Regions from separate parts of the Anoxybacillus sp. EFIL genome, predicted to be linked through region 1. Evidence: predicted binding sites of a transcription regulator. Region 1 holds the regulator's gene; the other holds the start of a gene.

What was found. Region 1 encodes Rex, which represses fermentation and respiration genes when NADH is low (regulators of the CRP and FNR family bind a similar motif). Its sites were predicted from a motif close to TTGTGAAATATTTCACAA; they were not measured.
Region 2: adhE (bifunctional acetaldehyde-CoA/alcohol dehydrogenase) is a predicted target of Rex. The motif match lies at 3,522-3,539, and genes of this name have one in related genera.

The regions. Positions count from the first base shown of each region.
Region 1 covers NZ_SDLH01000014.1:17,809-25,380, forward strand. Annotated here, with positions in the region: partial or broken gene ES017_RS14620 (IS1634 family transposase) at 1-425, opposite strand, end outside; partial or broken gene ES017_RS14625 (IS701 family transposase) at 526-693, shown strand; gene groL (chaperonin GroEL) at 878-2,494, opposite strand; gene groES (co-chaperone GroES) at 2,565-2,849, opposite strand; gene ES017_RS14640 (CPBP family intramembrane glutamic endopeptidase) at 3,075-3,812, shown strand; gene ES017_RS14645 (YdiK family protein) at 3,809-3,982, shown strand; gene ES017_RS14650 (redox-sensing transcriptional repressor Rex) at 3,992-4,627, opposite strand; gene ES017_RS14655 (ABC-F family ATP-binding cassette domain-containing protein) at 4,855-6,750, shown strand; gene tsaD (tRNA (adenosine(37)-N6)-threonylcarbamoyltransferase complex transferase subunit TsaD) at 7,065-7,572, opposite strand, start outside.
Region 2 covers NZ_SDLH01000006.1:45,214-52,785, reverse strand. Annotated here, with positions in the region: gene ES017_RS10280 (TrmH family RNA methyltransferase) at 1-320, opposite strand, end outside; gene ybaK (Cys-tRNA(Pro) deacylase) at 337-816, opposite strand; gene adhE (bifunctional acetaldehyde-CoA/alcohol dehydrogenase) at 896-3,499, opposite strand; gene ES017_RS10265 (hypothetical protein) at 3,675-3,902, opposite strand; gene ES017_RS10260 (transcriptional regulator) at 3,993-5,285, opposite strand; gene ES017_RS10255 (FAD-dependent oxidoreductase) at 5,426-6,940, shown strand; gene ES017_RS10250 (spore germination protein) at 6,937-7,572, shown strand, end outside.

The DNA.
Region 1 (7,572 bases):
GCTGATTCATACGTACCGTAAACCGATACATCGGTCGTATCGGCATGGAACACCCGAAGAGGGATTCCTTCTTTCTTGTAAATTTGCACAAGACAGGCGGAAAGAACCGCGTGGATATTGGCGTCGTACAGTCGATAGACATGGCGCGCGATGGCATCGTCGTTAAACCAAGAGGGGGAAAGTCCTAGTCGGATCAGCTTAGGCAAATCGATGTCATGCTCCCATCGTTCCACATGAACGAGTGCTTGCCGGCCGCTCAAGATATCCAAGGTAAGAAGCCAGACAACGTCGCTGGCTCGAGTTTGGCATTGAGGGTTCACGGGAACGAGACGATCAATCAACCGAGGGAGGCCAAGATCCTTGAAAATGGTACTTATTATATTCAAATAGGGACTTTCATAAATGGCACGGATTTGAACGTTCATGATGTAGAAACTCCTTTGCTTTCCTTATGTTTCAAGGATTCGTTCGATATGAAGATAAAAAAATCCTCCCGATTTTTGTCGAGAGGGTGCGAAATGTGAGGTACAACTGACTTATGTGTACAGTACGTTCGAGTCCAACGGTGATTTCTCTACCGGGCTTGACCTTCTCCAAACGAACAAAGCACATCGTCTTGTAGAATTTATCTACGGCGCAGCGAAACAAAATACTCCTATTGATGCCGTAAAAAAACAGCTCCACGTGGCGTAGAGAGTACCCCGTTTGTCCCTTTTTCATATGGTAATTATTGTTAATAAAAATGCTCATCTACAGTCTGTTAGTATATCCTCGTTCACGTTCATTTGATTTTCACACAAAAAGGACTACCCCCTTTTTATAAGGAAGTAGCCCTTACGATTGAATATATTTGTTTCTGCGACTAGTTCTCGTCTTATTACATCATGCCGCCCATGTCAGGCATGCCTGGTGTGCCTTTATTTTCTTCTGGCTTATCTGCAACGACCGCTTCTGTTGTTAAGAACATAGCGGCAACAGATGCTGCGTTTTGAAGCGCAGAACGAGTAACTTTTGTTGGGTCAACAATACCCGCTTCGATCATGTCAACCCACTCGCCAGTTGCTGCGTTGAAGCCAACGCCAGGTTTTTCTGTTTTTAAGCGCTCTACGATGACAGAGCCTTCTAAACCAGCGTTTTGTGCGATTTGACGAACTGGCTCTTCGATCGCACGAAGAACGATTTTCACACCAGTTGCTTCGTCGCCTTCCGCTTCAATAGCCGCAACTTTGCTGTATACGTTCATTAACGCTGTACCACCGCCGGCAACGATACCTTCTTCAACTGCCGCACGTGTTGCGTTCAATGCGTCTTCAATGCGTAATTTGCGCTCTTTCAATTCAGTTTCAGTTGCAGCACCGACTTTAATAACCGCAACGCCACCAGCTAATTTTGCTAAGCGCTCTTGTAATTTTTCACGGTCAAATTCAGAAGTTGTTTCTTCTAATTGAGCGCGGATTTGGTTGATGCGTGCTTGAATGTCTTCTGCACGACCAGCGCCACCAACAATTGTTGTATGTTCTTTTGTTACAACAACTTTCGCTGCACGACCAAGTGAAGCAATTGTTGTTGATTTCAATTCACGACCTAATTCTTCTGTGATGACTTCACCGCCTGTTAAGATCGCGATATCTTGAAGCATCGCTTTACGACGGTCACCGAAGCCAGGCGCTTTTACTGCAACTGCTGTGAATGTACCGCGAAGTTTGTTTACAACTAATGTTGCAAGCGCTTCGCCTTCTACATCTTCAGCAATGATTAATAATGGTTTACCTTGTTGAACAACTTGTTCTAATACAGGAAGAAGTTCTTGAATGCTTGAAACTTTTTTATCTGTAATTAAGATGTATGGATTTTCTAATACAGCTTCCATTTTGTCAGAATCCGTAATCATGTATGGAGATACATAACCACGGTCAAATTGCATACCTTCCACAACATCTAATTCTGTTGTGAAGCCTTTAGACTCTTCTAATGTAATTACGCCGTCTTTTCCAACGCGTTCCATTGCTTCTGCGATTAATTGACCAACTTCTTCGTCAGCCGCAGAAATCGCTGCAACTTGAGCGATTGAGTCTTTGCCTTCAATTGGTTTAGAGATTGCTTTTAATTCTTCTACTGCAACAGCAACAGCTTTTTCAATACCTTTGCGAATACCCATTGGGTTCGCACCAGCTGTTACGTTTTTCAATCCTTCACGAATCATCGCTTGCGCTAATACAGTCGCTGTTGTTGTACCGTCACCGGCAACATCGTTTGTTTTGCTTGCTACTTCCGCAACAAGCTTCGCACCCATATTTTCAAACGGATCTTCTAATTCGATTTCTTTTGCGATTGTTACACCGTCATTTGTAATTAATGGAGAACCAAATTTTTTCTCTAATACAACGTTACGACCTTTTGGACCTAATGTTACTTTTACTGCATCAGCTAATTTATCTACACCGCGTAACATCGCACGACGAGCTTCTTCGCTGAATTTAATTTCTTTTGCCATACATCTTACCCCCTTGATGATAATTTTTGTTAAGTATTTTTGTATGCTTTATATGTTATCAGGCGAACGATTAACCAATCACAGCTAAAATGTCGCTTTCACGTAAGATTAAGTATTCTTTTCCATCATATTTTACTTCTGTACCCGCATATTTTGAGAAGATGATGCGGTCACCAACGCTTACTTCTGGAGCTACGCGCTCACCATTGTCAAGAACGCGACCTGAACCAACTGCAACAACTTTTCCTTCTTGTGGTTTTTCTTTCGCTGTGTCTGGTAAAACAATTCCGCTCGCTGTTTTTTCTTCAGTTTGAATTAATTCAATGACAATACGATCACCTAGTGGCTTCAACACGGCAAACGACCTCCTTAATTAGATTTTCGTTCCGTTATTAGCACTCATCATCATTGAGTGCTAACACACTTATTATATTAATGAACTTTTTTCAATTTTGCAAGTAGGAAGTTAAAAATTTTTCACTAAATCTTTCCCTTTTTCATTATGTCTTTCCTTTCGAAATTCATACAAAAAATATGGTAAAATGAAAAAGTACTCATTTTGTCAAAAGGGGTTGAACACGTGAAAAAGCAATATTGGTATGTCATTATTACATACATCGCCATGCAGTTATCTAGTTTAATTGGCGTTCCTTTGCTTGCACATAGCGGATTTGTTGACGCATCAAATAAAGAAGTCGCCCTATCCATTGCCTCAGGTTATTGGGCTGTCATTAGCTTCTCGATCGCTTTTCTTTTCGTTCTTTATTTCATGAGAGAAGATATGAAATATTCGTACGATCGCCATCAAGCATCTATCGGAACGTCAATTTTTTGGGGAATTGGCGGGTTCTTTCTTGCCCTTTTCTCTCAAGGCATCGCAGCAAATATTGAGATGCACGTATTTGGCGTCGAGATGGGGTCCGAAAATACGAGACGCATTGTTGAGATGGTGAAGCTAACACCAGCGCTTATGCTCGTCACTTCGATCGTCGGACCGATTTTAGAAGAAATCATTTTTCGAAAAATTATTTTTGGAACGCTGTATCAAAAATATAACTTTTTCTTATCAGCAACTGTCAGTTCCCTTTTATTTGCTGTCGTTCATTTAGAGTTTGAACATTTGCTTCTTTATGCAACGATGGGATTTGTATTTGCTTTCTTATATGTGAAAACAAAGCGTATTCTCGTTCCTATTGCAGCACATGTACTGATGAATACATTTGTCGTTGCTATTCAAACGTTATTTGCTGAAGAAATTGAAAAGATAATGAAAGAAGCAGAACAAATGCAATTCGTGATTTGGAGGCTGTTTTCATGAAGTCTGAGCCGTTGTTTTACTTTTTGATGGGCATTTTATTCACTTATTTTGCTGTTGATAGTGCTGACGATGGCATTTGGGACGTCACAACGATGCTATTTATTCTTATTGCTACATTAGATTTTGGCACCGCTATTCGTTCTTTATTGAAAAAAACCTCCCGCTCGTAAATGGGAGGTTTACTCATTTCCGTAATGTTTTAAAAAGTAAACAAGTGACTGCAATTCGACCGCTAAATCAATATGATGAACACGAATGTGTTCAGGTACATGCAGACGAGCAGGCGTGAAGTTTAAAATCCCTTTAATGCCTTTTTGGACAAGCCGATCGGTAATCGGTTGGGCAACTTGGGCTGGAACGGTTAAAATGGCTACCGTAATCCCACCTAGTTTTTCTTCCAATTCATCTAAATGATAAACAGGCACTCCTCCGACTTCCGTTCCTACTTTATCTGGATCTACATCGAATGCCATCACAATTTTCGTATTATTGTTTTTGCTAAAATTGTAATTTAAAAATGCCGTACCTAAATTACCGACACCGAACAACGCTACTTCTGTCGTTTCATCTTGATCCAACGTTTTTCTGAAAAACGACAGCAAATAATTTACATTATAACCGTATCCTTTTTTTCCAAGCGCACCAAAGTATGAAAAATCACGGCGAATCGTTGCTGAATCGACTTTTACGGCTTCACTTAACTCCGCTGAAGATACACGCTGCTTTCCTGATGCATGCAAGTTTTTCAAAAAACGATAATACAACGGTAGTCGCTTTGCGGTCGCCTGCGGAATTTTTGGTTGTTCATTATTCACGAGTCAATCCCCCACATTTCCTTTCACAAATAGTTAGCGCTTTCATTTTTCTCTCCTATACGTCTGAAAAGTTCTCCCCACTTTTAAACTATACACTATTTTTTTCATTCTGTCTTTCCTTTGTACCCTTTATTATTATTTTTGTCAAATTTGTTATTCGTACACTAGTGTTGCCGAACATCAAGAAAGTACGTTACACTATCAAAAGAAGATTGAGGTGAAAAATGATGATCATTTTACAAGTAAATCAACTATCCAAATCATATGGGGCGGAACAAGTTTTATCAGACATTAAGCTTGAAATACAAGAAAAAGACCGTATCGCGTTAGTTGGAAGAAATGGTGCAGGAAAATCGACATTATTAAAAATCATTGCCGGCCAATTGTCATATGACACAGGGGAAGTGATTAAACCGAAACACGTAACAATTGGCTACTTAGATCAATATACTGGTTTGCACGCCCATCGCTCCATTTGGGAAGAAATGCTCGATGTGTTTGCCCCGCTTCAACAAATGGAAAAACAATTGCGTGACCTAGAACAACAAATGAGCTTGCACGGTGCCGACTATGAGCGCTTACTTGAGCATTACGACCGTTTACAAATGGAATTTAAAGAAAAAGGTGGCTATCAATATGAAGCCGATATTCGTTCTGTGCTTCATGGCCTCCGCTTTTCTCAGTATGACTACACAACAAAAGTATCCACGTTAAGCGGTGGACAGCGAACGCGGCTAGCGCTCGGCAAACTGCTTCTAGCTAAACCAGATTTGTTGATTTTAGACGAACCAACAAATCATTTAGATATGGAAACATTGCAATGGCTTGAACAATATTTAAAAAATTATGATGGGGCCATTCTTATCGTCTCACACGATCGCTATTTTCTTGACCAAATCGTGACACAAGTGTATGAATTATCACGCACAAAAATAAAAAAATACGTTGGAAACTATACAAGTTATTTACAACAACGGGCGGAACAATTTGAACAACAATTGAAACTGTACGAAAAACAACAAGAAGAAATTTCAAAATTAAAAGATTTTATTCAACGAAATATTGCCCGTGCATCGACAACAAAGCGAGCTCAAAGCAGAAGAAAACAACTAGAAAAAATGAATATCATTGAAAAGCCGCTCGGTGATGAAAAATCGGCATCGTTTCGCTTCGAAATTGAACGCCCAAGCGGAAATGACGTATTAACAGCTACCAATTTAGCCATTGGTTATGATCAAATCATCGCAACAAACCTCTCATTTCGTGTCACTCGCGGTGATAGCATCGCACTTATTGGGCCAAATGGAATTGGAAAATCGACTCTTTTAAAAACGATCATTAAGCAACTCCCTGTAAAACATGGGGAACTACGCTACGGAACAAATGTACAAATTGGGTATTACGATCAAGAACAAGCTCAATTAACATCGAACAAACGTGTCATCGATGAACTATGGGATGAAGATCGATTAAAGACGGAAAAAGAAATTCGTACGATTCTCGGAAACTTTTTATTTTCTGGTGACGATGTATTGAAGCCAGTGCAAACATTAAGTGGCGGTGAAAAAGCCCGGCTCGCTCTCGCCAAACTAATGATGAAAAAAGCCAACGTATTAGTGTTAGACGAACCGACAAACCATTTAGATTTAGACAGCAAAGAAGTGCTAGAACAAGCGCTTATTGAATACCCAGGAACAATTATCTTCGTTTCTCACGACCGTTATTTTATTAACAAAATCGCAACAAAAATATACGAGTTATCCACAGACGGTCTCATTGAATATTTAGGGGACTACGATTATTACGTGGCGAAAAAAGCAGAGCTACTCGAACTTGGACAAATCGCTCAAGAGACGACAACGGACGAATCATCGTCACTAAAACGCTCATATGAAGAAGAAAAAGAACGAAAAAAATTAGAGAGACAACGAAAACGAAAAATAGAGCAGCTAGAAATAGAAATGGAACAACTCGAGCAACAAATTGCAACGTATGAACAACAATTATATGATCCTTCCTGCTACAACGACTATGAAAAAGCCCGAGATACACAAGCGAAAATTGAACAACTGAAACAAAAATTCGATGAATTATTCGAACAATGGGAACTTTTACAACAATAATGATGAGCTAGCTCCATTTGTGGACTAGCTCATCTTTTTACACAAACATATCCACAGAAAAAACATCTAAATATAAGTTATTCACGCACTTTTCCACATTATCCACAATACAATTAAAAAATTTGTCTATTTCTTTGTGGTTAACTCGTTATGATAAAATAACATATAGTACACGTTTTCCACATTATCCACACGTATGTGGATAACATAATCCACAAAATGTGACTAAGTTTTTCTTCACATAACGTCAAGTTGTTTCGCACGTATATAGTTATAAAAAAGGAGTGCCCCTTCACTTTCGGGACACCCTCCTGTTATAACAGTAAACTTGGGTTCGCATTTAACGCCATAGTAGCGCGCTTTCCTTGTTGAAATAATACTGTTCCAGCTGCCGCAATCATCGCCGCGTTATCTGTACAAAGGGACAATGGCGGAATGACAAGTTCCACCTCTGGTAGTTGCTCAACTTGTTTTTGCAATTGTGTGCGCAATCCTTCATTTGCTGCGACCCCACCAGCTAGCAATATTTGCTTCACGTCGTAATGCGCAGCCGCTTGTATTGTTTTTCCTACTAATACTTCGACAACACTTGTCTGAAAACTTGCTGCCATATCTTCGGGCAAAATCGTTTCTCCACGCTGTTTTGCATTGTGCAACGTATTAATGACGGCTGATTTTAATCCACTAAAACTAAAGTCATACGAACCTTCTTCCAACCATGCACGAGGCAAATCAATAGTCGGTTTTCCTTGTTTCGCCAAACGATCAATGTGAGGCCCTCCCGGATAAGGTAGCTGTAACGCGCGTGCAACTTTGTCATAC
Region 2 (7,572 bases), on a different contig from region 1:
CGTTCAATCGATGAATGTTTATGCACCGTTAACCATTTGTCCGCATGTCGCGTCACCCATTTGTTCGGCTCAAACGGAGCCGCTCCGGTAACGACATGAACATCTTGAATGCCAAATGCCTCCGCTGAACGCAATACCGCTGCCTGATTGTGCGGGTCGTCTACCGCTTCCGTCAAAATAGTAATATACCTTGTTCGTGCACTTAGCACATCATACATGCGCTTTAACCGACTTGGCAAAATCATTTCCGCAAGCAACCGATTGTCATCATCCAACAATCCTTCTTCGATGTGTAGTTCTTCCTCTCTTATCATTCGCATGCGAAAATTCTCCTTTCTACTCTTTGACGACATGTGCGGTTTTTCCATTTGTCAGCTTTAATAAATCTCGAACAGAAAGTTTCATTTGCATGCCAATTTTCCCTGCGCTCACAATGATTTGCTCGTGCGCAAGGGCCGATTCGTCAACATACGTGTCATACATCTTTTTCATTCCAATTGGCGAACAACCGCCACGCACATACCCTGTCATTTTTTCAATGTCTGCCACAGGCAACAGATGCACGCTTTTTTCTCCAACAACGGCCGCTGCTTTTTTTACATGCAACTCCGCTGCGACAGGGATGACGAATACGTAAAGTTGTCCGCTCGCCCCTTTTGTCACAAGCGTTTTATATACAATTTCTTCACGTTGCCCAATTTTTTTCGCAACCGATATTCCATCAATTTGCCCATCCGTATAGTCGTAAGTTAACAGTTCATATGGCACACGTGCGCGCTCAAGCATGCGCACAGCATTCGTCTTTACTTGCTTCATGATCCGTCCCTCACTTTCCCCTATTAGTGTACCATAAACAAAAAGAAGGGACATCCTTCATCGGACGTCCCTAATCATCTTACACTCCCTTATACGCTTGGCGATAAATGTCGGCAAGGTCGCTGACTAATGGCAATTTTGGATTAGCTGTTGTACATTGATCTTCGAAAGCTAATTCAGCGAGTTGGTCAACTTTGCTTTCGAATGCTTCTTTGCTGACGCCTGTTGCTGCGATGCTTAATGGCATGTCGAGTTCTTTTGCGAGCTTAATGATCGCTTGAACGAGGCTTTCTACTCCTTCTTCTGTCGTTCTTGCTGGCAAGCCGAGCAAGCGCGCAATTTGAGCATAACGTTCGTCAGCTACGAAATGTTCGTACTTCGGAAACGCTGTAAACTTCTTCGGTTTTTGCGCATTGTAACGAATGACATGCGGCATTAAAATCGTATTTGCCCGTCCGTGCGGAATATGGAATTCTGCACCAAGTTTATGCGCTAAACTATGGTTAATGCCTAAGAAGGCGTTCGCAAATGCCATCCCAGCAATGGTTGATGCGTTGTGCATTTTTTCGCGCGCTACTTCATCGTTGCCGTTTTTGTATGCGCGTGGCAAGTATTCAAAAACGAGCTGAATCGCTTTTAACGCTAATCCGTCTGTATAGTCGTTCGCCATGTTCGATACGTACGCCTCAATGGCATGCGTTAATACGTCCATACCTGTATCCGCTGTAATATGTTTTGGCATCGTCATAACAAATTGTGGGTCAACGATGGCGACATCCGGTGTTAATTCATAATCAGCAAGCGGATATTTCACATTATTTTTCTTATCTGTAATAACCGCAAATGATGTGACTTCTGAGCCGGTACCAGACGTTGTTGGAATAGCGACAAACTGCGCTTTTTGACCAAGCTTCGGATATTTAAATACGCGTTTACGAATATCTAAAAACTTTTGTTTTAAGCCATTGAAGTCGGTATTTGGATGTTCATAGAACAACCACATTGCTTTCGCTGCGTCCATCGCCGAACCACCGCCGAGCGCGATGATGACGTCTGGCTGGAACGCATGCATCATGTCGGCACCTTTCATCACTGTTTCAATTGATGGATCTGGTTCAACTTCTGAGAAAATTTCACAATGCACATAATCTGGACGTTTGCGCAAATAGTACAACACTTTATCCACATAGCCAAGCTTCACCATGCCCGGATCTGTAACGATAAAGGCACGCGAGATGTTTGGCATTTTCGCTAAATATTGTGTCGCGTATTTTTCGAAATAAATTTTCGGCGGAACTTTAAACCATTGCATGTTTACATTCCTTCTCGCTAATTTTTTAATATTAATTAAATGTGTCGCACCGACGTTTGTCGAAACAGAGTTGCCACCGAATGTGCCGCAACCGAGCGTCAATGACGGAATGTATGCGTTGTAAATATCACCGATCGCTCCTTGTGAAGATGGGGCATTCGAAATGATCCGTCCTGCTTTCATTCGCTTACCGAATTCAAGAATGACTTCTTGATTTTCTGAATGAATGACAGCCGAGTGGCCAAGTCCACCGAATTCAAGCATTTCTTCTGCTCGTTTTAAACCTTCTTCTGTACTATTCACCTTATAGCACGCCAATACCGGGCTTAATTTTTCACGAGAAAGCGGCTCTTGCGGACCAACGCTTTTTAGTTCTGCCACAAGAATTTTCGTATCAACAGGTACATCAACGCCTGCCATTTTCGCAATTTCATATGCTGGTTTACCGACGATATTCGGATTGACTGCGCACGTATTTTCATTAATGACAAGCTTTTCAACTTTTTTCTTTTCTTCTTCATTTAAGAAATAACATTTGTTTGCGATCATCTCATTTTTCACAGCATCATAAATTTCTTTATCAATAATGACCGCTTGTTCAGATGCACAAATCATACCGTTGTCAAACGTTTTTGAAAGGATAAGATCGTTCACGGCACGTTTTATATTTGCGGTTTTCTCAATATAGCAAGGCACGTTACCAGGTCCAACCCCTAATGCTGGCTTTCCTGAGCTATATGCCGCTTTAACCATGCCTGCTCCACCTGTCGCAAGAATAAGCGAAACACCAGGATGATGCATCAATTGTTGAGTCGCTTCGACAGAAGGCGTTTCGATCCATTGAATACAATGCTCTGGCGCGCCAGCTGCAATGGCTGCATCGCGTAAAATGCGTGCTGCTTCACTGCTACATTTTTGCGCAGATGGGTGGAACGCAAAAATGATTGGGTTGCGCGTTTTAATTGAAATAAGCGCCTTAAACATCGTTGTTGATGTTGGGTTTGTTACCGGTGTAACCCCAGCAATCACCCCAACAGGCTCGGCAATTTCAATGATGCCTTCTTGTTCATTTTCTCGGATGACGCCAACCGTTTTATCGTATTTAATGTTATGGTAAATGTATTCTGTCGCAAAAATGTTTTTAATAATTTTATCTTCATACACGCCACGTTTTGTTTCTTCGATCGCTAATTTTGCTAAATACATATGCTTATCAAGTCCAGCTAACGCCATTTGCTTGACGATATGGTCAATCGCTTCTTGATCGTAATCACGAAATGCTTTTAACGCCTTTTGCGCATTCGCCACAAGGGTGTCGATCATTTTCGTAACTTCTTTCTTTTGGTCTAATACTTTTTCATCAACAGCCATATAAGACCCTCCTGTATTGTTCTTGTGAAATTTTTCACAATCTAATTGAAAATAAAATTGTGATTGTTTTCACATTTTCATTATAGCGAAAGGAATTTTGTTCGTGTGTGTCAACTTTGTGAAATGTTGAGCAAGTATGTTTTATAAGAGAACCGCTTCTTCATAAAGAAGGCGGTTACTCACATACTGGATTGCGCGGAATTTTCGTAAACGAAATATCGTTGTACATGCGCGTATTTCGTTTGACAATGACAACATAGTTTACTGTCCATATATAAGAAGGAATTTCTTGATCATCTTCAAACATCATCGCTTCAAATTCATCGCCAATCATTTCTTCAAATAGCTCTAGTGTATATGTTTCCGCATCTGTTGAAAAGTTTCTCCATTCGCATACAAGCATTGTTTGTCACCTCAACTTTTCTTTTGTTACCATCATTGTAACATTCTTTTCTCTATTATAGATTGTGAAATATTGAACAAATCATGAATATTACTTATTCGTCATATATGCTTGTTTCGGATGATTTGGTTGTTCTGGATACTTTAACCTCATTTTTCCTTCTGCTAATAACTTTCCTAAATAGTTGTTTCGTAAACCGTCTGGCGTTCGATCTAATAAATACGCTAATTGTTTTAACATTAACGGTCGATGAGCGCATAGTTGCAAAATGATTTCTTCCATTTTAGTCGGTGCAAGCCTTTTTTTCTTACGTGCAATTTCAGCAATGTTCCATAGCTCCTGATCGACATTTATTTCTTCTTCCTCATCCGATTTATTTACGGAGTCGAAAGGGATATTTACGGAGTTTTCGTCTTTATTTATGGAGCTATCCTTATTATTTATGGAGTTAAGCCCTTTGTTTACGGAGTTTAGCTCGCTATTTAAGGAGTTTTGTTCTTTATTCACGGACTTAATCTCGTTATTAACGGAGTTTTGTTCGATATTATAGGAGTTTTCGTCTTTATTTACGGAGTCCAACAATGGCACATCATCCGTCCAATCACTTACTGCCTCGATCTTCTCTATATGTTCGTGTCTTTCTGAGAAGGACACAATAGGCAATGTAACGACCGTTCGTTTTTGAAAATCATATTGCTCAACAGCAAGTTGCTGTAAACAAATCGTCTCTATCGTTTTTAAACCGACTCCAGCACGTTTACAAAATTGAATGTAAATAAACATTTTAAACATATTCGGATTGCGCAAATGGCTAATCCCGCCGCTATACGCTTGTTCTAAAGGAATGCCGAAAAGCCCAGGATTAGAAAATTGTATATATGATCGCTGCCGTTCAACAATAACGCCTCCATCACCGTTGTAATCGGCATGGACAATCGCGTTGATGAGCGCTTCATGCACAGCTTCTTTTTCAAATGTAGATACATCTTTAAACTCGTTCATCACTTTAAAATAAAAATCATAAATATTTCCCGACCACGTTCCGTCTTGTGAAGTGAAACGATTTGTCCAATGCATATCATTGTCGTCATGCTCACGATATTCTAAAAAGTATTGTGGTAAAACTTCTGTAATCATTCGCTCTTCGCTGAACATAAGGAGCCCTGCTAATGTGAGCCCTTCTTTGTTTGTATCTCGTATTTTTCCCCATGCCCCAATTTTATATAAAAAATCTTTCGTTTCTAACCCGTTCCACGGATGATTTGGCTTTGCTTTTGCAAATTGTTCGCGATAATGACGAACAGATTCTAAATGCAATTCATTAAGCCCATAATGTTCTAACACCACGTTATCTTGTAAACGAATGTTTGCATCTTTATTCACTTTCGATCTCCCTCTTACGTTATGTTATAAAAACGTTTCGATACTCGTCTATTTCCATTTTATCATCTTTACAAATGTTCATCATAAACTTTTCGATTTGGGGAAAATTAAGAAAAACATGGTTATGGAGGAACAAAAACATGTCTTTACCAAAGTTATCACAATCGTATTGGCTACAAACAACAACGATTCCGTCTTTTCCATCTCTGACGCAACCGATTGAAACAGATGTAGCGATTATTGGTGGAGGAATAACAGGCATTACGACGGCTTATTTGCTCGCTAAACAAGGAGTGCGCGTCACCGTCATCGAAGCAGATCGGCTATGTCACGGCACAACAGGACATACGACTGCGAAAATGACTGCCCAGCATGATCTCATTTATCATGAACTGATAGCCCACTTCGGTGAAGATAGCGCCCGTCAATATTACGAAGCAAATAAAGAAGCGCTGCAATCGATTTTGCATATCGTAAAAGAACACGATATTCATTGCGACTTATCGGTAGAAGACGCATACGTGTATACAACTGAAGAAACGCAATTATATAAGCTTGAGGCGGAATGGAAAGCGTATGAAACGCTCGGCATCGACGGGGCATATGTCGATCAACTGTCGCTTCCTTTCTCCATCCAAGGTGCAGTCATGATGCGCAACCAAGCGCAATTTCATCCGCTCCATTATATAAAAACATTAGTCGAGCTTGCAGTAAAATACGGGGCATCTTTTTACGAACAAACTGTCGCACAACATATCGAGACAACGGAGCGGCCGATTGTACGAACGAAAAATGGAGCAACGATCACATGTGACACTGTTGTCATTTGTACCCACTTTCCGTTTTTTGACCCTGCTTTTTACTTTGCACGCTTGCATGCAGAGCGATCTTACGTCATTGCGGTCGAAGCTCACGAACGATTGCAAGGCATGTATTTGAGCGCAAATGAACCGAAGCGATCTCTTCGCTGCACAACGATGGACGGCAAGCCGCTTCTTCTAATCGGTGGCGAGTCGCATAAAGTCGGACAAGGGATCAACATGATTCAACACTATGAAGCGTTACAATCATTTTGTGAACATACGTTCGGTTTATCACATGTGCTATATCGTTGGTCGGCGCAAGATCTCATCACGCTAGACAATCTTCCATACATCGGTCCGATTCGCAAAAGTCTCCCGCACATTCTTGTCGCAACAGGATATCGAAAATGGGGGATGACGACAAGTATGGTCGCAGCTCGTCTTTTGACAGATTTAGCGTTACAAAAAGAACATCGTTACGCACATTTATTTACTCCGTCACGATTTATCGCTGACCCATCACTAAACAATTTGTTTACTGAGGGCATTGATGTCGCCAAACATTTTTTAACTGGAAAACTCGAATATGCTCTTCTTACTCCGCACGACATATCGAAAGGAGAAGGAGCCGTTGTCAATGTGGACGGAAAACGGGCAGGTGCCTACCGCGATGAACAAGGCACACTGTATGTCGTCGATACGACATGTACACATATGGGTTGTGAACTCGAATGGAACAATAGCGAACGGTCATGGGACTGCCCGTGCCACGGTTCACGCTTCTGTTTTACTGGAAAAGTGCTAGAAGGACCAGCTATCGAACCACTTCAACAGCTTAAAGGGGATGAATGATGAACGGAATACAACAAACCGTCACGCACTCGCTCGATATGAACGAACAAACGTTGCGTGATTATTTTACAAAAACGCCTGATCTCATATATTGCCATCTATTTATTGGGGAACCAAAAAAGCGAGCGTTGCTTATTTATCTCAATACGCTCGTGGATAAAAATTCGATTAATAATAACATTATTGATCCGCTTTTATTTGAAACGAAACAAATTCACACGATTGCGGATATTCAACTGCCAATCGGCTCAAAATCATATACGACAAAATGGGAACATGTCATTCAACGAGTGTTTCAAGGGGAAACCGCGCTATTCCTAGACGGTGACGACCACGTATTGCTTTTGGATACGCAAGGATGGCCGCAACGCGCGATCGCAGAGCCGCAAATTGAATCATCGCTTAAGGGGTCGCACCAAGGTTTTATTGAAACGTGTGAAAAAAATATTGCGTTAATTCGTCGTTACTTGCCGCACCAACAATTAAAAATTGAAGAAACGACCGTCGGCAGACGCGGACATACCCCTGTCGCATTATTGTATTTAGAAGATGTCGCCCATCCAGAAGTGCTGCAAGAGTTAAAAGATCGGATTGAACAAGTTGATGTCGATACGATCGTCAATACCGGGGAA